DNA from 2 places in the Maritalea sp. S77 genome. Region 2 is predicted to be linked to the other one. Evidence: riboswitches for the same ligand, from Rfam matches in the RefSeq annotation. Region 2 holds a riboswitch; the other holds the start of a gene.
What was found. Region 2 has a riboswitch for cobalamin ahead of ACP15Y_RS08040 ((2Fe-2S) ferredoxin domain-containing protein). Riboswitches for the same ligand answer to the same signal wherever they lie in the genome.
Positions count from the first base shown of each region.

Region 1 (10,793 bases), on a different contig from region 2:
ATTTTTTAGAGTTTCAGGCAGAATTTCATAGAGTTTTCTATAATTTTCTAGAGTTATAGTCGCCTGGCTGGTGCCGCGTTTTGGGGCGGCATTTGTGGGGCCATTTTGCAGCATTTCGATCAGTGCATTGCCGCTTTCGGGTAAATGATCGAGGGCATATCCCGCCTCTTGCAAAAACTGCAAAATATTGAACGTTGAGGCCGGGGCGTCATAGCCGACGCCATTGGCCAAGCGGCCATCACGGATCGGATAGTTGGCCAAGACAATGCCGACCTTGCGCTCGGCGACTTGCTTTTGTCGCAAGGTGCCCCAATTTTTCGCCAGCTTGGCGGCGGCATCGATGCCGGAAATATGGGGTTCGTTGACCGAGAGCGGGCACTCGCTGGCATCGTGCCAGATGTTTTGTGCCTTGTGGGCGATCAGGATATTGCCCGCGCGACCATCTAGCTCCGGCAACACAATTTGCATCGCCAAGTCTTTGGCATTCAGCCCTTGAATATCTTCCTGCCACACCTCTTCAGCGCGTCCCGCCTGCACCAATTGCAGAATCGGCGCATCGGTTCGGGCGAAGGGATTGTCTTCTTCGCTGAGATCATTGATGCCCAAGGCGAAGCCAGTGGCGTTTAGGATCACTTGCGGGTCGAACCGTTGGAACAGCTTTTGGGCAAACTGCACGGGTTCCGCCTGTTTCAAGCTGGTCACCAGCAAGATCAGCGGGGTGAGCCCTTCCTTATGCAATGCTCTCGCCATGCGCTCAATGGGGCGCAGATTGCCACCATCCATCAGGGCGCGATAGGCGATAATGGGGGCATATTTTGCAGCGGGGTCGACGGTGATTTCATCGAGATTGCTGACCAAATGCCGCTCGTGCCAGATAGCGGCATTGGGGGCGGGTTGCGGTGTGGGCAATACTGCTGTTTCGCCTTTGGCGCGGTGGCGCAGATAAGTGAGCAAAGCGCTTAGATTTTGTGCGCCGCCCGCGATAAAGGCTTGATGCAGTTGTTCGTAAATCTCGCCATCGATGGTCGAGCGGCTTTTCAAATCCGGGTCCGGATTGGCATCGCCGGGCAAAAGCGCCAGTTCGATGCCGCGATCGGCACACAGGGCAGCGAGCTGATCTACGCCATAGGTCCAATAGGCGCGGCCACCGAGCACGCGCACCACGATCAATTTGGCGTGTTGCGCCGTGTCATCGAGCCAGAGGTCGATGGAGTAATTGTGGCTCAAGCGCATGGTGTTGGCGAGGCGCACATCGTTAGCGCCTTGCGCATCTACCGCGCCTGCAAAGGCCGCCAGTTCGCTATCGGCGGCGGACAGGATGAGCAGCGGCGCAGGCGATTGGCCTAAGTCAATCGCCTCCCCCTCTTGCTGGATGGCCCCAGCTTGGGCTGATAATAAATGCATCAGGAAAAGGCTTTTTCGAGCCGTTCTGAAATTGCTGCACGGTCCAGAGGAGACTGGCCGATCACCACCAGCGAGGTTTGTTTTTTCTCGTCGCTGGTCCAAGGCCGATCAAAATAGGTGTCGACGCGCGGACCGACTGCCTGAACGGAAAGCCGTGCCGGTGCGTCCTTGATCGCAGCGAAGCCTTTGAGGCGCAGAATGTCGAAATCCTTGATCACATTGCTGATCGCATTGCCCAACTGCACCTTGTCTGCGGCAGCAGGCAGGCGGATGGAGAAGCTGTCAAAATCATCATGTTCGTGATGGTGATCTTCACCCTCATGATGGTGTTCATGGTGAGACTTACGCCCATCCATATCCAATTCGCTCTCGGCTTCAATGCCGAGCAAGGCGGCCATATCAATCTCACCCTTTTGGGTGCGCACCAGCTTCACGCCCTCACGCAATTCTTTGCGGATGGCGGCTTCGACTTTTTCCAAATCTTCTGCTGACACAAGGTCGGATTTGTTGAGCAACACCAAATCGGCACAGATCAATTGATCTTCGAACAGTTCGCCCAACGGGGTCTCATGGTCGAGCATTTCGTCTTGCTTGCGCTGGGCATCTACCGCTGCTTCGTTCGACGCAAAACGGCCCGCTGCGAGAGCCGACGCATCTGCTACAGTGACCACGCCATCGACGGTGACATCGGCTTTGATCTCTGGCCAATTGAAGGCGCGCACAAGCGGTTGTGGCAGCGCCAAGCCGGAGGTTTCAATCACGATGTGATCCGGGCGATTGTCGCTTTGCAGTAGCGCGGTGATCGTTGGGATAAAATCTTCGGCCACGGTGCAGCAAATGCAGCCATTTGCCAGCTCGACCATATCGGTTTCGCTACACGCTTCATCGCCACAGCCTTGCAGCACATCACGGTCAACGCCGACATCGCCAAATTCATTGATGATCAACGCAATGCGCTTGCCTTTGGCATTGTTCAACACATGGCGCACAAGGGTCGTTTTGCCCGCGCCAAGAAAACCGGTGATCACCGTTGCTGGAATCTTTTTCATTTTTGCTCCTTGAGGCATTTGCCTCACCGTCCACCCGACGGCATTCGAGTTATGTTGGCGATGGCAGGTCTCCTGGCTCGCGATTCGAACGATCTCAACCAGCCTTCCCGAAATTTCAGTGGCAAATTGGTTGCGATCTTATCGCTTACAGTTGCGGGGGCAGCCTTGGATTCGTTCCCCGAATTGGGTCGAACTCACCATGTTCCCTTTTCACTTATGAGGTGCTTTTGCACCCATAAGACCGTCGCGTGAACCTTATGAATTGCATGTGCAGCCGGAAGCGTCAATCATTCAATTGAGCGCCGCCCAAAGTGCCGCACATCATCTGCCGTTTGCCCGCATGACCCTTTTTGCGGATCACTTCGAAACCCGCCGCCTGCAAATTGCGGCGGACCCATCCTGCGGCCGTGTAAGTGGCAAACGTTCCATTAGGATGCGTGTGCGCTGCGAGCGCCTGCATCAACTCTTCACCCCACATGGCTGGATTTTTGGCCGGGGCGAAACCGTCCAAATACCATGCGTCTGCTGTACCCTGCCAATTGGGCAAGGTTTGAGTGACGTCACCGATTTGGAGCTGAAGCACAATGCCCGGTTCAATTTCCACCGCATGGCCAACTGCAATTTGATCCCAATGGCTCAACATAATGTCGCGCAGATCAGCCAACATGGGCCATGGTTGGAGCGCGCGCTCAATTTGGTCTGCAGTCATGGGGTAGAGTTCAAATGAGATGAATTGAAGTATTTGGCCCTCGCCGCGCACTTCGCGCCACTGCCGCCACGTTTCGAGAAAGTTTAGTCCCGTGCCGAAGCCAAGTTCGCCGATTGCGAATTGATCCTTCTGCGTCCAACGATCTAGAATATTATTGGATTGGATAAAAACATAATCACATTCTAACCGCCCATCGGCGTGGGAATAGAAATGATCGCCAAATTCGGGAGAAAACGGCATGTCATTTTCGTGCCATTCCAAATCTGGTGATGTTGGCTTTGCCATTCTTTTCTCCGCAAAACACCCGGCTGTAACACCGGGTGTTTTAGGATTTATCGCACGATAAGAAAAGGGCTAATCAAACATCGCATTGGGCAGCATTAGCGCTATTTCTGGGAAGATGACAATCAACGCCAAAGTAGCGATCATGGCGAGCCAGAAGGGCATAATGCCTGCAAAGATGGTTTCGATTTTCACATCTTGCACCACGCTTTTCACAATGAACACATTGACGCCAACTGGAGGTGAGATCAGCCCCATTTCCAAAACGATCACCATCACAACCCCGAGCCAAATGGGATCGAAACCCAGCCCGACCACCAGCGGGAACACGATGGGCAAAGTGATCACCAAGAGGGAAAGCCCTTCAATGAACATGCCCAAAATCACATAGCCCAACAGAATGAGCGCCAAGGTGCCATAGGTGCCCAATGCCAACCCAGCCATAGCCGCCGCGATGGTGGCGGGCAGATGGGAGAGCGCGACGAACGGCGCGAACACGTTGGCGCCCACCAGAATGAAAAACGCCATGCCAGTTGTTTTAAGCGTTTCGGCGCTGACATCGTAAAGCGTGGCCCACGTACATTTGCGCCGAACGATCAACATCACCAACGCAAAGAATGCGCCGACGCCCGCCGCTTCGACCGGAGTGAACAACCCCGTGTAAATGCCGCCAATGGTGATCAACACGATGCCGCCAATGCCAGTGGCCCGAAACAAGCTTGCAAGTTTTTCTTTGGTGGTGAATTGCGGTCCGCGCGGCCCCTCTTCCGGCCAAATAAAGGTGATCACCGCAATCGCCAGCAAAAACATGGTGGTGAGCAAAATGCCGGGCAGCACGCCAGCCATAAACAGGCGGCCGATGGATTCTTCGGTCAACACCGCATAAATCACAAAGCCTGTGGACGGTGGGATCAAAATGCCCAAAGTGCCGCCTGCTGCGATGGCGCCTGTCGCTAGTTTTGGCCCGTAGTTAAACCGCCGCATTTCGGGATAGGCCACTTTGCCCATGGTGATGGCCGAAGCGATGGATGAGCCCGATAGTGCGGCAAAGCCAGCGCACCCCACAATGGTGGCTGCTGCCAACCCGCCCCGCAAACGACCAATCATCTTATGCGCTGCTTCAAACAAGTCTCGACTTAGGCCTGCTGCCGATGCCAAATTTCCCATCAGGATAAAGAGGGGAATGATGGTCAGTTCATAAACGGTGACGGTGGCGAACACTTGCCCGCTGAGCGTGAATGCGGCTGCTTGAAAGCCAGACAAAAAGATTGTGCCGACAAAACCAACCACCAAGAGCGCGATGGCCACAGGGGCGCCCATGGCCAGAAAGACAAACAGGGCGGCGAAGCCCAACACGCCATAAAGCTCGGGGCTCATCGCATAAACCTTTCCACCAGCAACAACACCGCGCTGAGGCCACTACCTGCTGCGACCGCATAATAGGATGGGCCGAACGGCAGTTGCAGCAATAGGGTGCTTTCGCCGAACATGGCGGCTTCCAGCGCGTTGGAAAAGGCGCGCCACGCCAGATAGCTCAAGATAACCACCCCCATAATGGTGACGAGCCAATCCAAGGTTTTTTGCACCCGCTCCGGCATCATATCTGTGATCGTATCAATAGCGATCAGGCGCCCCGACATGACACATAAAGGGAAGCTGATTGCGACGGCGAATGACAGCAATATCTGCGCATAATCATTTGCGCCAAAGATGGGTTTGTTGAACAGCGACCGCAACAAAGCGTCAGAAAAAGACAGGCCCATCAAGATGAAGATAAGGGTGGCGCCGCAGATCACCAGCGGCGCTTCAACCCAGCGACGCCAGGCAGTATTGTGCTGCGCTGACGCCCCCATATGTGGTTCGCTCATGGCTTAATTGCCAGCCAAAGCATCAACAAGTGCGTGTGCATCCACGCCTTTTTGTTGGCCAACTTTGTCGATGAATTCATCCAAAGTTGTCTTCATCTTTTCACGAAACTCGGCATCCGCCGCTGCATCAATTTGGATGGCTTCGACGCCGCTTTCTTGCGCCAGTTCCAAGCCTGATTGCCCCGCATCATAGAAAGCTTGCGCGCCGCGCAGGCTCAAATAACGTCCGGTCAGCTCAGTTAGCTTGGCTTTGTGTTCGTCACTCAGTTTTTCCCAGCTGGATTTGTTCATCAAAAGATAGAAACTATCCAAGGCAGATGGGATGTTGGTGGTGACATATTTAGCTGTTTCATTGAGCTTGTAAGACCGGATGCCTGATGGCCCGATCATCACGGCGTCAATCACGCCTGTGTTCATGGCGTTGTAGGTGTCAGTTGTTGGCATGGAAACGGGAATGCCGCCCCACGCTTTCACCAGCTCGGCCATCACCGGATTTGGGGTGCGGATTTTCATGCCCTGCATATCCGCAACAGAGCGCACAGGCTTGTCCCGCGTGAGCAAAACAGACGGGTTGTTTGCCCACAATCCTAACAGTTTTGTTTGGGCATATTCATCTTCGATCAACTCTAGATTGTCCCAAAGCGCGTGCGTCGCGTCAGTGCCGCTCGCAAACAGGCCGGGAATATGCACCATGGCGGTTTTACTGAATTGGTTTGGCGTATATTCAGGAATGCCAAAAACAATATCGGCCACGCCGGTTACCACGCGTTTATATTGCTGCACCGGGCCTTTGCCCAACTCGCCTGACGGATAGATACGAATGGTCAGTTCGCCATCGGTCGCCGCGCTAAGTTGTTCGGCCAGTGGTGTCATCACCCCTTGGTCCATCGGGTGCATAGATGGCATAAAGTGCGCCAGCTTCAATTCCTCCGATTGAGCCGAAACCGCGCATGCCATAACGCCGAATGTGGCAATGCCCATTGCAGCGATCTGCCTAAATTTCTTGAATTCAACTCTCATTTCTCTCCCCCTCAATTGAATTCTCAATAGTACTTAACATAGGTAGTTATCCATGTTAACTACATAAAAGATTATGAGGTATGATGAGTCAACTGGTTTGTTTTGGAGGCAATCATTGGCTGAAGAATTTACACTGCATAATCGCGTCGGGTTTAAAGTGACCCGTTTGGCGCGAATTATGGAAGCAAAGCTGGAAAAGCAGCTCTCTGAGCACGGGGTGACCCGGCTGATGTGGTGCGTGTTGCGCGGTGTTGGCATGGAGGATGTGCGCTCGCCTTCCGGCTTGGCGGAATATATTTGCATAGCGCGCCCTGCTGTTTCGCGCCTTTTGCGCGACATGGAAAAGCGCAACCTGATTGAGCGCAATGGCATTGATGATGACAAACGCTATCGCGACATTGCGCTGACGGAACTGGGCCAAGAGAAAATGAAGGCCTGCCACGTTTTGGTGCGCGAACTGAACGAGCATTTTGCAGGCAAGTTGGATGACGACACCTACACGATCGTTATGAACGCGATCGACCAGATGACCGAGGGTGAAGACGTGAAGTTGATGCGACTTTAGCGCCATGTTTGAGGGGGGATGATCGAACGTGCAGGATGACGATGCCATTATTGATTTACGCTCCGACACGGTGACCAAACCGTGTGCAGGCATGCTGGCCGCCATGGCGGATGCGCGCGTGGGCGATGATCAATATGGCGAGGACATTGCGACCAACGAGTTGCTGGACTTCGTCGCTGATCTATTGGGCAAAGCACGCGCCCTGTGGCTGCCTTCGGGCACCATGGCCAACCAAGTTGCCCTGCGTGTCGCCACCCGGCCCGGCGACGATGTTATCGTCTCCCGCGAAGCACATTCGGTTTGGCACGAACTTGGTGGCAGCGCAGCGAATGCAGGCGTTCACATGACCGAAATTGGCTGTGATGGCCATTTCGATTTGGCGCAATTTGAGGCGGCGATCAAACCGCAGAACCATCACATCTATCCGCCAACGACGATGGTGCAAATTGAGCAAACGCACAATCGGGCCAGCGGGACTGTCTTTTCACCTGACACGGCAATGCAGATTTGCGAGATGGCGAAATCCGCCCATATATTCAGTTATATGGATGGTGCACGCTTGTGGAATGCGGCGGTGGCCACAGGCATTGATATCAAAGAGCTTGCCGCGCCATTTGATGCGGTGATGGTGTCTTTATCCAAGGGACTCGGTGCGCCCGGCGGATCGATCCTAGCAGGTTCAGCGCGCTTCATTGACCAGGCGGTGCGGCAAAGACGTATTTTTGGTGGCGCTATGCGCCAGACCGGATATTACGCTGCCGCTGGGCAATATGCGCTCGCCCACAATCTGACGCGGTTGAGCGACGACCACACCCATTCGCGCACCCTCGCGCAAGTATTGGCCACATGTGAGCACATCGAGATCGATGTGCAAAAAGTGCAGACCAACATCATTGTGTTTAACCTCAAGTCGGGGACTATTTCTGCACCAGAGCTGGTGCGCGCGGCCAAAGAAAAAGGCGTGCTTATGAACGCTTTGGGGCCAAGGAAATTGCGCCTTGTGACCCATCTTGATGTTTCAGCCGAAGCCTGCATCAAAGCCGCCGAACTTATTGCCGACATTCTGACCCACCAGCCGCATCCCTGCGCGGCATAAAGGAAAATTGAGTGAAGTATTTTTCCAGCAAAAAGCGTCCAATTCACCTCGGCTCTTATCCGCTAGAACGCCTTAAGCGTGCGGATCGTGTGACCAATTTGGATCGCCTTCCGCGTTTTGAGCAAATGCAATTTCGGTTTGAGGCCGCGCCTGAAAACATCATCAATGCTATGGCTGAGGGTCAGGCCATGTTGGACGCAATTCGCGATGGCTTGGTCAATAAAGCGAAGGCAGAAGTGCCGAGCGATCTGGTTGAGCGACAAAACCACCTAAAGGCGTTTGGCTATTTCTCGGATGTGGCCATGGCAGGCACCTGCGCGTTTGCGCCGGACATGATGCTTGATGCCCCCGTCCGCAATCCTGATATTGATCGACTGGCGCAAAAATTGCGCACAGATCAGACAAAATCACTCGCTTCTGGCGTCGACATGATTATGGCGGACTTGCGCGACGCGATGAATGCGCCGCCGCGTGAAATGACCCACCATCAACATGCATTGGTGTTTGTGGTGGAACATCCACGCAAAATCTGGCCTGACGAGCCAGGCGCGTCTTGGTTGAACGGCGCACAGGCCCACCGCTCTGCCCTGCGGGCGAATGAAGCGGCGGTTGTGCTGGCGCAATATATTCGACTGCTGGGCTATGATGCCCGCGCGCACTCACATTCAACAAGCGATGTTGATTTAAACCGTTTGGCGGTGGAAGCTGGTTTGGCGACAGCGGAAAATTGCTGCCTAACCAATCCATTCTTAGGGCCCCATTTCTCCATCGCGGCGGTGACCACGGATTTTGAATTTGCCCACGACAAACCGCTGGCCCCACTGGACGAACAACCAAAATCGCAACTTAAAGGCTGGGCGTGGAAATTGGGTTATGGCACCGGAAAAAGTGCCAAAAATGCTGATCCATATGCTGGCCGGCGATTTGTGGACGGGGCGCACCCGTTTGAAACATTGAAGCGGGTTGAGGAACCCACAACATTTATCGATGAGGATCGCGTCCCACGTGTGCCCAAACGCACCGATTTGTTTGCGCGCTCATTGTTCGGCGATATGGGAAAACGCAATCAGGAAGCCTCGCGCGGTGGCAAATATGTGCGCAAATCAGCCCCGTCGATGGCGCAGCGGCGTGCGCTGGGGGCGTTTGTACTGTTGCAGGATGGCGAACCGGCCCCGGCACCAAGCACCACCACGCTCAATGCGCAAAAGAATGCAGAAAACATCAAAGCCATGTCGCACTTTTTGGGGGTAGATGCAGTTGGGATTTCACGCTGCCCGGACTGGACTTGGTATTCCCACGACGCGGTAGGCGATCCGATTGATCCGCCGCACGATCAAGCCATTTCTATGGTGATCGACCAAGGCTATGACACCATGGAAGGTGCATCTGGGGACGATTGGATTGCGGTTTCGCAATCAATGCGTGCCTATCTCCGCTTTTCGATTTTGGGCAGCATTGTCGCCAAACAAATCCGCTCGCTCGGCTATGGCGCGCGGGCACACACAGTGATGGATGGCGAAGTGCTGCAACCACCCCTTTTGTTGCTTTCGGGCCTTGGTGAGGTGAGCCGCATTGGTGAAGTGATCCTCAATCCATTTTTGGGACCACGTTTAAAATCTGGTGTGGTGACCACCACCCTGCCCATGACCCACGACAAGCCCATTTCCTTCGGCCTGCAGCAATTTTGTGAAAGCTGCAACAAATGTGCGCGTGAATGCCCATCCGGCGCGATTACCGCTGGTCCGAAATTGATGTTCAACGGCTATGAAATTTGGAAATCGGATAGCCAAAAATGCACCACTTATCGCATTACCAATGAAGGTGGGGCTATGTGTGGCCGCTGCATGAAAACATGCCCGTGGAACTTGGAAGGTATTTTTGCGGAAGCGCCGTTCCGCTGGGCCGCGATGAACATTCCTAAGGCTGCGCCCGCTTTGGCCAAATTGGATGATGCGCTGGGCAATGGCGAGCGCAATTTGATCAAAAAATGGTGGTGGGACATTGAGTTGCATGAAGATGGCGGCTATCGCCCTACACCACATAAGGTGAATGAACGCGACCTGCAAAAAGATTTGGATTTGAAATTTGAGGACCAAACCTTGGCGGTTTATCCGGCAAATTTGGCGCCGCACCCTTGGCCGTTCCCTTTCCCCATGGATCGCGAAAAAGGCATTGAAGCCTATCAAGCCATGATCACCGCAGACCAATATAAGGCGAAGCTGGCGCGGGGTGAAACGGACGGGCTGGCGCATGAATATCGCATTGAAGGCGATGCGCCCGTCATCCGCGTGCAGATCGCCAAAGCAGAACCCATGACGGACATGGTGACCAAATATGAATTTGCCAGCCTAGATGGCACGCCCCTGCCTGATTGGACGGCTGGCGCACATCTCGACATTGTGGTCGCACCAGAATTTTTGCGGCAATATTCTATGTCTGGCAATCCGGCGGACAATTCAAAATATCAAATTGGCGTGCTGCGCGAAGATGAAGGGCGCGGCGGTTCGCAATTGCTGCACCGCATCTTCACAGAAGGACGCAAGATTTTCATCTCAAAACCGATCAACCACTTCCCATTGGCGGAAGACGCCAGCAAAAGCTTTTTAATGGGCGGTGGCATCGGCGTGACGCCCATGATCGCCATGGCTCACCGCCTCCATGCATTGGGCGCCGATTTCGAACTTCATTATTGTTGCTCTTCGCGAAAAACAGCGGGTTACCTCGATGATTTGGCGCAGTTTGAATGGGCAAACCGGGTGCATTATCACTTTAGCGATGAAGGCACACGCGCTGATCTCGA
Region 1 is NZ_JBNAGG010000001.1:1,535,323-1,546,115, forward strand. Features, by position in the region: gene cobN (cobaltochelatase subunit CobN) at 1-1,404, opposite strand, end outside; gene cobW (cobalamin biosynthesis protein CobW) at 1,404-2,453, opposite strand; cobalamin riboswitch at 2,499-2,714, opposite strand; gene mnmD (tRNA (5-methylaminomethyl-2-thiouridine)(34)-methyltransferase MnmD) at 2,737-3,447, opposite strand; gene ACP15Y_RS07460 (TRAP transporter large permease) at 3,517-4,821, opposite strand; gene ACP15Y_RS07465 (TRAP transporter small permease) at 4,818-5,312, opposite strand; gene ACP15Y_RS07470 (TRAP transporter substrate-binding protein) at 5,316-6,332, opposite strand; gene ACP15Y_RS07475 (MarR family winged helix-turn-helix transcriptional regulator) at 6,448-6,897, shown strand; gene ACP15Y_RS07480 (threonine aldolase family protein) at 6,926-7,993, shown strand; gene ACP15Y_RS07485 (2Fe-2S iron-sulfur cluster-binding protein) at 8,005-10,793, shown strand, end outside.
Region 1: another riboswitch for cobalamin. It lies ahead of cobW (cobalamin biosynthesis protein CobW); the one in region 2 lies ahead of ACP15Y_RS08040 ((2Fe-2S) ferredoxin domain-containing protein).

Region 2 (10,793 bases):
CCCCGTTTGGCCCTAGAAGGCCTAAGAAGCTGCCGGTGGGCACATCAAATGTGCACTCTTCCACCAAAGGTTTGCCGCCGATCTCAAAGCCAACGCGATTGAGCGAGAGTACATTGGTGGCAGCGGTGATATTGGCTTTATGCAACATGACGTGTTTGCCTCAGAATAAAGATAAATGGCGGCGTGGCGAATAGGGCTAGCAGGACGGCAAGTGGCAATTCACTCGGCGCGAGTAGCGTGCGACACAGCAAATCTGTGAAGGTGAGGATAAACGCCCCTAGCAGCATCGCCAAGGGCAGAAGCTTTTTGTGCGCTGAACCGCAAAGCTGCCGCGCCAAATGCGGCACGATAAGGCCAACAAAGCCGACAATGCCCATGATGGAAACGCTTAAGCCGGTCAAAAGTGCCGTGGCCAGAAAGATGGCGAGCTTCAGCGGAGAGGTGGCCACGCCCAAGGAAGTGGCGCGGGCATCGCCCATAAGCAAGGCATCAAGCTGTTTGTGTTGCGTCATCGCTATCGCTGCGATGATGGCGGTGGCGATGGCGATCAGCGGCAGTTCATTCCAGCTGGTGCCTGCGGCTGATCCCATTAGCCAATTTAGAGCTGTTTTTGTGGCGTTGGGTTCTGAGATGTGCAGCAAGAACGCGGTGAAGGATTGAAACAGCAAAGAGACAGCGACACCCGCCAAGATCACCAGCAGGCGATCCATGGGCCGTTCACGGTTATAGGCCATCAAAAGGGTGAAGCCGAAGGCGGCTGCTGCACCGAGAAAGGCGATTAGGGGCAGGCCGAACGCCGCAACTATACCTGCAGGCAACCAGATAATGGCGGCAACTGCCGCGGCCGAGGCACCGGAGGATAGGCCCAATAAATAGGGATCGGCGAGGGGATTGCGCAACGCGGTTTGAATAAGCGCGCCGCTCAAAGATAGGGCAGCCCCCACCAAAGCGCATGCGAGTACGCGTGGCATACGCCACTCCCAAATGATGGCGGTGAGGCTGGATTTCGCGTCTGGTGTGCGCAGCAGCACGGCTAATTTTTCTTGCCACGGAATTGGCGCGGTGCCCCAAAATACGCCAGCGATCAGCATCGCGATTAAAGCGATGCTGGCGCCGATGGTCAGTAGAGGGTAACGCGCCGCAAACATTTTACTGGTCCAGATCTGCGATTTGTTGCGCTAGATTTTCCACGCCATCAGTGAAGCGCATGCCCAGCACTGTTTGTGAAAATGGAATGATCAGGAAACGCTCATTCTTCACAGCATCCAAATCTGAAAGCACTGGATCGTTTTTCAACTTCTCTATTTTTTCGGCCGCGGTGGACCATACGGCATCGTTGATCACAATGAGTTCTGGATCATGTTGCACAACATGTTCCCAACCCACATTGACCCAACGGCCCTCAATGTCTTCAGTTATGCTTTTTAGCCCCAAAATTCTCATCAAAAGGGCAGGCCCACCGCAACAGCCAGCCGTGTAAACGGGGTCGGCATCACTGTCATAAAAGAATGCCGAACGACCCGCGCCTGGATTCAGGGTTTGAACCTTTTCAATGCGGGCTGATGTCTCCGCAATAAGTTTTGCAGCACGGTCCTCAACACCGAAAATTTTGCCGATGACTTCAATATCTTTGAGGATAGGTGCGGTCGTCACAGGGACATTTTTGGGATTATATTGATCGCAGGAGGCATTTACCAAATAGGTGGCGACGCCGCGTTCGTTCCACTCTTCCTGCGTGCCGACATTTTTTTCGGCAAAAGCCGAAACAAAGCCCGCAAAAAGAAAATCAGGTTCTTCAATAAGCACCACTTCTTTGGCTGGGTATTTGTCTGAGATAACGGGTACTTTTTGATATGCGGCCTGCCATTGTGCTGGAATCTCATCTTCCAAATAGGCGGTGCCTGCCATTTGATCTTCCAACCCGAGCGCCAGCATCACTTCGGTGGCCTGCTGGTTAAGGGTGATGGCACGTGTGGGCGCTTTTTCAATAGTGACGGGCACGCCACAGCTTTCATATTCAATTGTTTCGGCAAATGCTGGCAATGCCAAAAGTGTGGAGATGACGGCGGAAAGTGCAATTTGTTTGATCATAACTCTGTCTTTAATTTGATTTATTGTAATGTTATTACATTACGTATTGTTTGTTCGGCAAGTGTGAAGTGCCTGTTATTTTTTGAGCTCGAATTCACTCGTCGGCATGCAGCATTACTTTCTCGGGCAACGGTTCGGCCGGTGTCGGTGCGAACGGGAGGCGCAATGGTGAGTTGCGCTGATGGATCAGCACATCATCGACAAAGCGAGCAACTTCTTGTTCCGAGTTGAGCTGATACCAATCTCCCTTGGGATAGTGGACGACCACGGGGCCATTGTTGCAGGGGAACAGGCAGCCCGTTGTGGCAATCAGGCATTTTGAGCTGAGGCCCGCTTGCTGCACTGCAGCTTTTAGCGGATCGAGCAGCCCAAAACTGCCACGCATATGGCAGCGTGGGCCAGTGCACACCAGTAAATGATGTTCATAGGCAGGCGGCTCATCCCAACCTTTGCCATTCATGCCATCAATTTTCGGCGCAATGGGATCGGCACGATAGGGGCGGTTGGCCACCAGTTTCAGCAATTCCTGATCTTCATCAAGATCGGCTGCCATGGCCAATTCGACTTGATCCGCTGGCTGGCGCGTGAGCCAGTCTGCCGCTGCGTTGGGCACCCATTTGCGCAGACTTTGCGAAAACGGAATGCCAATAGGGCGCAGCATGATGCGTGTCGCGCCGTCCGCCAATGCACGATCCAGCGCATTGAACATATGGTCACCTTGGTGCTCAAGGCGCACCACTTCGCACGGCGTATCATTCGCCGCCTTTAAAGTTTCTGCTAATGCCGCAAATTTGCGGTTTGATACGTAACTTGCACTAACTAGGAAGATTTCAAATTGCATTGTCCGCTCCCTAGGGTGGGTACGGCACAGCAATTTTGAATTGGCCCAATGGCCATAAGGATATTCATCGCTACTCCTTACCGGGACACCCCGCCCGATGATGGTTGACATTATGCGATGGCAGGTCTCCTGACTTGCGGGTCGTTGCGATGTCTGAACCTTCCCGGCGCTTGGCCAGTGGTGACTTCAGATCGCTATCCGCTCACAGTTGCGGGGGCAGCTATGGACTTGATCCCCTGTTTGGGTCGATCGCACCATATTCCCTTTTCATCCAGTTTGTCGTTAGAACGCCCTGGAACCATCTGTCTTCTAATAAGAAGCAGCAGGCCGAATTTGTCAATCCACTTTGGCGAGTAGCGGCTAAGGCGTTGATAAGTTTAGACTATCCGCCGAAGATGCGATCTTCGAGCGGGATCGACTCTATGCGTTCGGACAACTCAGTCAGCAATAGTTGCTCGGCACGATTGAGCTTTGTTGCTGGGTTGGTGACCACATAAACGTCGATTTCTGGCGGGTCCTGATAGGGCGGTAGGCGGTGCAAATAACCCATTTCAACGTCGCGCTTGGCCACGTGAACGGGCAGGGGGCCAATGCCCAAACCCGAGAGAATCATGCGTCGCACTTCTTCCAAATTGGCGGAGGAGCCAACAATTGCATCCTGCGGCGCGGCTTTTGCCCGCAACAAAGTGACAGGGCGCAGCACATCGGACAATTGGTCGGTGGTGAACGAAACCCAATTGTTGCCCGCCAAATCATTTGTGGTGAGGTCGGGTTTGCCAAATAGAGGATGTTTGGGGCCGCAATACAGGCCAAAATGTTCGCGGAACATATGTTGGTAATGCAGCTTTGGGTGCTTGTGATAAACAAGGCAAATGCCGAAGCTGGCTTGACGCGAGACCACCTGTTCGATCACGTCATGGCTTGGGCCAACAATAATTTCCACTGTGGCTTTGGGGTGTTGGATATGAAAATCCCCCAAGATATCATCGAAAAACGGGCACAAAACATGGCTGGCCATGGCTATTTTGACATGGCCTTGTACGGTTTCAGTGATATCGCGCATCAAGGTCGAGAGGCGGAGGATTGATCCGTTGATATCCACAGCCTCGCGATATAGCTGTTGTCCGGCATCGGTGACGCGAAATTTGCCCGGCCCACGTTCGATCAATTGCCGCCCCAAGGTTTCTTCCAACCGTTTGAGCGCCGACGAAACACTGGGTTGTTGTAGGCCCAGCTTGGATGCCGCCAGTGTAATTGAGCGCGCATCGACCAGCACCACGAACATGCGCAGCAGGTTCCAATCCAAGTGTCTTGCAAGGTTTTCGGCGTCTCGATCCATCATTATAGATTAAATCAATAATCGGAATTGTAAATATCTATTTGATTTATGATTGAGTATGTCCAAACCTTACCCCATCGGAGGAGTTTAATGGCAACAATTGAGCAAAGTGAAAAGAGGGCCCCATGGGTGCTGCTCTCCCCAGCGCTGGTGACCATTGCTCTTTTGCTGGTGGTGCCGATCATGTTCATCGTGGTCTATTCATTTTGGTTGCGCACTTCGGTTGGGGGCGTTGAAGCGGCGTTCTCATTTGCAAATTGGCGCGATGCGCTCACCGATCGCTTTTATCTCGACATTTTGATCAGTACCGTGCGGATCGCCGCCATCACCACTATTGTGTGTGCGATTGTTGGCTATCCAGTTGCCTATTTTGTGGCGCGGGCCCGCGGTGTGAATCGTGGGTTCCTACTGTTGCTTTTGATGCTGCCTTTCTGGGTCAGCTATATTATCCGCACCATGAGCTGGATAAATATTTTGGGCGTGTCTGGTGCGCTCAATTCGCTTTTGCTGGCAATTGGTGTGATCGATGAGCCGATCCAAATGCTCTATAACGAAACGACCGTCATTTTGGGTTTGGTGCATTTTTTGCTGCCCTTCATGATCCTTAACACATATGTGAGCCTCGATGGGATTGATCGCGCGTTGGAAGATGCGGCGAACTCTCTTGGGGCGAACCCCATGCAAACATTTTGGGAAGTTACGCTTCCGCTCTCAGTTCCAGGTTTGGCAGCCGGTTCAGTGTTGTGCTTTGTGCTTGGCGCAGGCACCTATATCACCCCGGTTATACTTGGCGGTCCCACCGATGCCATGTTTGCCAACCTGGTCTTTGAAGCCATCATTACGCAGCTCGACTGGCCGCTTGGCGCAGTTCTTTCCTTGATGCTGCTGGTCGTGTTGGGTGCCGTGGTCCTTACCTACAACCGCTTTATGGGACTTGGACAGATTGCAAAGGGGATCGGATAATGCGTGGTTGGCCCCTTATTCGTGCATGGACCATTCTGGTCTATAGCTTCATGTTTTTGCCCGTGGCGGTGGTGATTATTCTTGCCTTTAACGCTAACCAGTTCGGCGCGTTTCCGATGACGGGACTTTCCTTGCGTTGGTTCGTGGCCTTGTGGGAAAATGATGCAATTGTCCGGGCATTCCAAACTTCATTAACGCTCGGCATATTGACCGCGCTGATTTCCACGTCCATTGGCGTTTTGGCCTCGCTGGCATTGGTGCGGTATGATTTTCCCGGTAAAAACAGCATCAGCACTTTGTTGATCGCGCCAATTTTGGTGCCCGAGGTGGTGCTGGCGGTTTCGCTGCTGTTGTTCCTGCAAATGCTCAATATTCCAAAAAGCTTCTTTTTGCTGTTGATGGGACACGTAATTTTTACGCTGCCATTTGTGGTGCTTGTGGTGCAGGCGCGTTTGGTGGCGGTGAAGAAGGATTATGAAGAAGCTGCGCGCAGCTTGGGCGCGTCACCAATCCAAGCATTTTTTCAAATCACCTTGCCGCTGATTATGCCAGCGGTGATGGCGGGCGGGCTCTTTGCCTTCACCATTTCATTTGATGATATCACTGGCACATTGTTCTGGAAGCCGGGCGGGGTTGAGACCGTGCCGACACAGATTTTTGCCATGCTGCGCAACTCCATTTCACCGGAGATCAATGCGCTGGGGGCTGTGATGATCATGCTGACAACAGGTTTGCCATTGATTGGCATTGCGGTGGCCCGCTGGTCTGCCGCGCGACGCAACAGATAGCGTCACGTTTTTTGAATCGAATACCACCTAGGGAGGATAGAATGGACGATACAAAAAGATATGAACGGCTAAGAGAGAGATTTGGCAATGGCGATATTGGCCGCCGGAAATTTCTTGGCCTTTTGGGTGCTGCTGGTGCAGCCTATGGCGTGCAGATGCCATTTAGTAACATGGCGTTTGCTCAAGATGTAAGCCAAGTGCGGTTTGATGGTTGGGGCGGCGTTGTTTCAGAAGCGTTCCGCGCGAAAGCGTTTGATCCATACACCAAAAAGACTGGTGTTGAAGTGGTCGATGGCACTTTCGGCAGTGGCGACGAATATCTCGCTCGGGTGAAAACCGCGCAAGAAGGCGAATATAACATTGCGCACTTGTCTGGTGTTTTTGACTATGCCCGCTACCACAATCTTGGTTTCTCATCTTCATTGAACCGCGACAATATCCCAAACTTGGATATTGTTATTCCGAAACTTGTTGATGTTTATCGTACAGTTTCTGGCGATCAATTGTCATGCGTGCCGTATGATTATGGCACCACAGGCTTGGCCTATAACCGTAAATATATTTCTGACGAGGAGATGAAAGAGCAAGGTGCTCGCATTCTCCTCAACGAGAAATATAAAGGCAAAATTGGCGGTTGGAGCGATTGGCGTACCCGCATTTGGTATGGCGCGCTGCAAACAGACCAAGACCCGAACAATATCCAAGATATGGATGCGGTTTGGGATGCTATTCGCCAGCACCGCGATCTGGCTTTGAAATATTGGGGTTCAGGTGCTGAATTGATGAGCCTTTTGGCGGAAGAGGAAATCTACGTCACTGAAGGTTGGTCAGGCCGGATTTATGCGTTGCAAGAGCAAGGTCATGATATTGGCTATTACGATCCGCCAAATGGCTTTGGTTGGCAGGAATGCTTGTTCGTGATGAAAGGTTCGCCAATGGCGGAAGTTGAGGAATTGCTCAACTTTATGCTGGCACCTGAAACATCAATTGCTGTTGCGGAAGCGCAAAACTATCCGCCAGCGCTTGATCCATCAAAAGTTGATTTGGGTTCAAAAATCCCAACGCTGCCAGCGTTTGACGCAACAGGCAAGTTGGATGGTTTGACCTTTGCGAACCCAGATTACTGGAATGGCAACGAAGCTGAGTGGTCCAAAACCTTTGGACGCGTTCAAAAAGGCTATTAATTTTCAATATGGTGGGCGGTGCGCTGCCCACCATTTTTGCACTGGATAGATCATCATGAGCACCGCCGTAACTTTAGACAAAATTGTAAAGAGATTTGGCACCTTCACAGCCGTGCATCCGCTTGATTTGGAAATCGAGCAGGGGAGCTTTTTGACGCTGTTGGGACCATCTGGCTGCGGCAAAACCACAACATTGCGCATGATTGCTGGGTTGTTGGACCCAACTGAAGGCGACATTTTGGTGAAGGGTCAGCGGGTCAATACCGTGCCAATTCATAAGCGGAATTTGGGCATTGTTTTTCAAAGCTATGCGCTTTTTCCGCACAAGACGATTTTCGAAAATGTCGCATTTGGCCTGAAATATCGCAATGTGCCGAAGGCGCAGGTGGAAGAAAAAGTAAAAGCCGCGATGGAGCTGGTGCAATTGCCGCATATGGGCGATCGCTATCCCTCGCAGCTTTCGGGTGGGCAACAGCAACGTATCGCGTTGGCGCGTGCAATTGTGATTGAGCCAGACGTGTTGCTGTTGGACGAACCGCTTTCCGCGCTGGATGCAAATTTGCGCGAAGATATGCGGGTTGAGCTTAAGAATATTCAAGAAAAACTTGGGGTGACGACCGTTTTTGTGACCCACGATCAGGGCGAGGCGTTGGCCATGTCCGACAATATTGTGGTGATGCGCGATGGGCGCATTGAACAGGTTGGCAGCCCTTGGGAGGTTTACAACCGCCCGGCATCTGAATTTGAGGCGCAATTTTTGGGCGCGTCCAATCTTTTGGACGTTTCGACCGAAGGTGCCGGCGCCGATAAAGTGGCGGTGGAATTGCCGCAATTTGGCAAGTTTGAGGTTGATACCACCCAAGTGCCAAAAGGCAGCGCATCGCAAAAAGGCAAATTGGTGCTGCGTGCTGAAAAGCTGCAATTGAGCCCGCAAAGCACAACGCCGCAGGCAGGCGAAGTTTCTGCCGTTGGCGCGGTTGAGGCTGTCGATTATCTGGGACAATCCGTGCGTTATTTCGTTCAGGTGGGCGACCAGAAATTACAGGCAATCAATACGGTTGGCCAAGCGCTGTTTAACCAGGGAGATGCGGTTCAGGTTCATTTTGACCCGCAAAATTGCACACTTCTTGGCGATTAGAGACCCGCGAAATGTCAGAGCATCTTTTTTACCAAACGCGACAAACACGTCCTTTTATAGAGCGATCTGAGGGCATCTATCTATGGGACAAGGATGGCAATCGCTACATTGACGGCTCCTCGGGTGCAATGGTGTCAAATATTGGGCATTCGCATCCGCATGTATTGTCTTGCATGTCCGCACAAATGCAAAAGGCGACTTTTGCTTATCGACTGCATTTTCAAAGTGATGTTGTGGAGCAGTTCGCAGCACGGTTGGCCAAAAAGGCGCCGGATGGTTTGGACAAGGTTTTCTTTGTGTCTGGCGGATCTGAGGCCGTGGAAACAGCCATTAAGCTCGCCCGACAGGCGACGTTGGCGCGGGGGGAGTCCGGCCGACATAAAATTATGTCACGGTTGCCATCTTATCATGGTTCGACATTGGGGGCTGTCGCCGTGACGGGCACGCCGCCGTTTGCTGATCCATTCGCGCCGATGATGAAGACGATGCCGAAGGTGCGTGCGCCGCTGCATTATTTGGATGGGCTAGACCCAAATGATCCGGCCACAGCGACCCATTATCTCAAAGAGATTGAAGACAAGATTTTGGCGGAAGGGCCGGAGACATTGTTGGCCTTTTTGGTGGAGCCAATTGGTGGCGCATCCACGGGAGCACTGGTGCCGCCCACTGGCTATATGGAGGGCTTGCGGGCGCTCTGCAATCAATATGGGCTCTTGCTGATTTACGATGAAGTGATGACCGGGGGCGGACGAACAGGCACTTACTTTGCTGCGGCGCATTTTGATGCGGTGCCTGACATGATCATCAGCGCCAAGGGGCTTGGCGGGGGCTACATTCCTCTTGGCGCGGTGATCTCCCGCAATGATCTTGTGGAAGATGTGCTGGACCATGGCGGCTTCTTGCATGGCTTCACCAATGCGGCGATGCCGTTGGCAGCGGCGGCAGGCATGGGTGTTTTAGATGTGATTGAAGATGAGCAATTGTGTGATCGCGCCACGCGCATTGGCGATATGCTCTATGATCGCTTGCTGGGTTTACAGGCCAAATATCCCTTTATTGGCGATGTGCGCGGCAAGAGCTTGTTGCTCGCCTTTGAATTGATGGCTGATGCGCAAACCAAGCAGGTGTTGCCTAAGGACCTTCATGCCCATGCGAAGCTTGTGAATATTGCCTATGACAATGGATTGATTATCTATTCGCGCCGCACCCGCAATGGGGCGGAGGGAGATCATTTTATGGTCTGCCCACCCTTGATCACCACCGCAGCGCAAGTGGATGAGCTCGTTGCGCTTCTGGATAAGTCATTGGGCCAATTTGCTGACCTCTATTTGAAAGAGGTGGCGTAATATGTCCGATAAGATCATTGTGAGTTGTGCACTTACGGGGTCCATTCATACCCCATCGATGTCGCCCTACCTGCCGGTGAGTGGCGAAGATATGGTGCGGGAAGGCAAGGCAGCGAGTGCAGCGGGCGCGTCCATCTTGCATCTACATGCGCGCCATCCCGAAACCGGGCAACCCAGTGCTGCGCTCAATCATTGGCAAGGATTTTATCCGCACTTGAGCAGCGAAACGGACGCAATTCTTAATATGTCGACCGGCGGCTCGGCTGTGATGAGCTTGGATGATCGGCTTGCGGCGTCAGGTGAATTGCGGCCGGAAATGGCGTCATTGAATTTGGGGTCAATGAATTTTGCGCTCTATCCTTTGGCGGACCGGATCAAAGAATGGAAGCATGATTGGGAAGAGCCGTTTTTGCGCAATTCAGATGATCTGGTGTTTAAAAACACGCCGCGCGATGTGCGCGAGATTGTGGGTAAATTGAGCCAGCGGCCCACAGTGTTTGAGCTGGAATGTTATGATGTGTCGCATCTTTACATGCTCGATCATTTGGCCAATCGCGGCATTTTAAAGCCACCCTTCTTTTTGCAATTTGTGCTGGGCGTTTTGGGTGGTGCACCGCCGCTGCCTGATGTGTTGTCTTTCCTGAAAAACACAGCCGACAAATTGTTTGGCGATCAATATGCCTTTTCGGTGATTGGGGCTGGGCGCGCGCAAATGCAAATGGCGGCTTTGTCGATTGGTCTCGGCGGCCATGTGCGCGTGGGGTTGGAAGACAATCTTTATATCGCCAAGGGCGAGTTGGCCAAATCAAATGCCCAGCAAGTGGAGAAGGTGAAAACCCTGATCGAGGCCAATGGCAAGCAGGTCGCGACGCCTGCAGAGGCGCGGCAAATTTTGGGCATTGATCCAGAGGCGAACCACCACACGATGGAAAGACAATATTTGTAATGAAGTTCTTTTTTGACGAAGCCCAGCGGCTACATAATCCCGTGAATTTCCTTTCTTCAGGCGCGGCGCAGCCCAATCCTGAACAGCCGGGACGTGTGCAGGCATTGTTGGATGGTGCGAAGGCGGCGGGCTTGACCCAAAGCGCGACCGAAGATCA
Region 2 is NZ_JBNAGG010000002.1:70,826-81,618, forward strand. Features, by position in the region: gene ACP15Y_RS08025 (ABC transporter ATP-binding protein) at 1-148, opposite strand, end outside; gene ACP15Y_RS08030 (FecCD family ABC transporter permease) at 138-1,148, opposite strand; gene ACP15Y_RS08035 (ABC transporter substrate-binding protein) at 1,150-2,091, opposite strand; gene ACP15Y_RS08040 ((2Fe-2S) ferredoxin domain-containing protein) at 2,186-2,932, opposite strand; cobalamin riboswitch at 3,035-3,250, opposite strand; gene ACP15Y_RS08045 (LysR family transcriptional regulator) at 3,315-4,274, opposite strand; gene ACP15Y_RS08050 (ABC transporter permease) at 4,362-5,234, shown strand; gene ACP15Y_RS08055 (ABC transporter permease) at 5,234-6,022, shown strand; gene ACP15Y_RS08060 (extracellular solute-binding protein) at 6,064-7,206, shown strand; gene ACP15Y_RS08065 (ABC transporter ATP-binding protein) at 7,262-8,344, shown strand; gene ACP15Y_RS08070 (aspartate aminotransferase family protein) at 8,356-9,690, shown strand; gene ACP15Y_RS08075 (3-keto-5-aminohexanoate cleavage protein) at 9,692-10,636, shown strand; gene ACP15Y_RS08080 (histone deacetylase family protein) at 10,636-10,793, shown strand, end outside.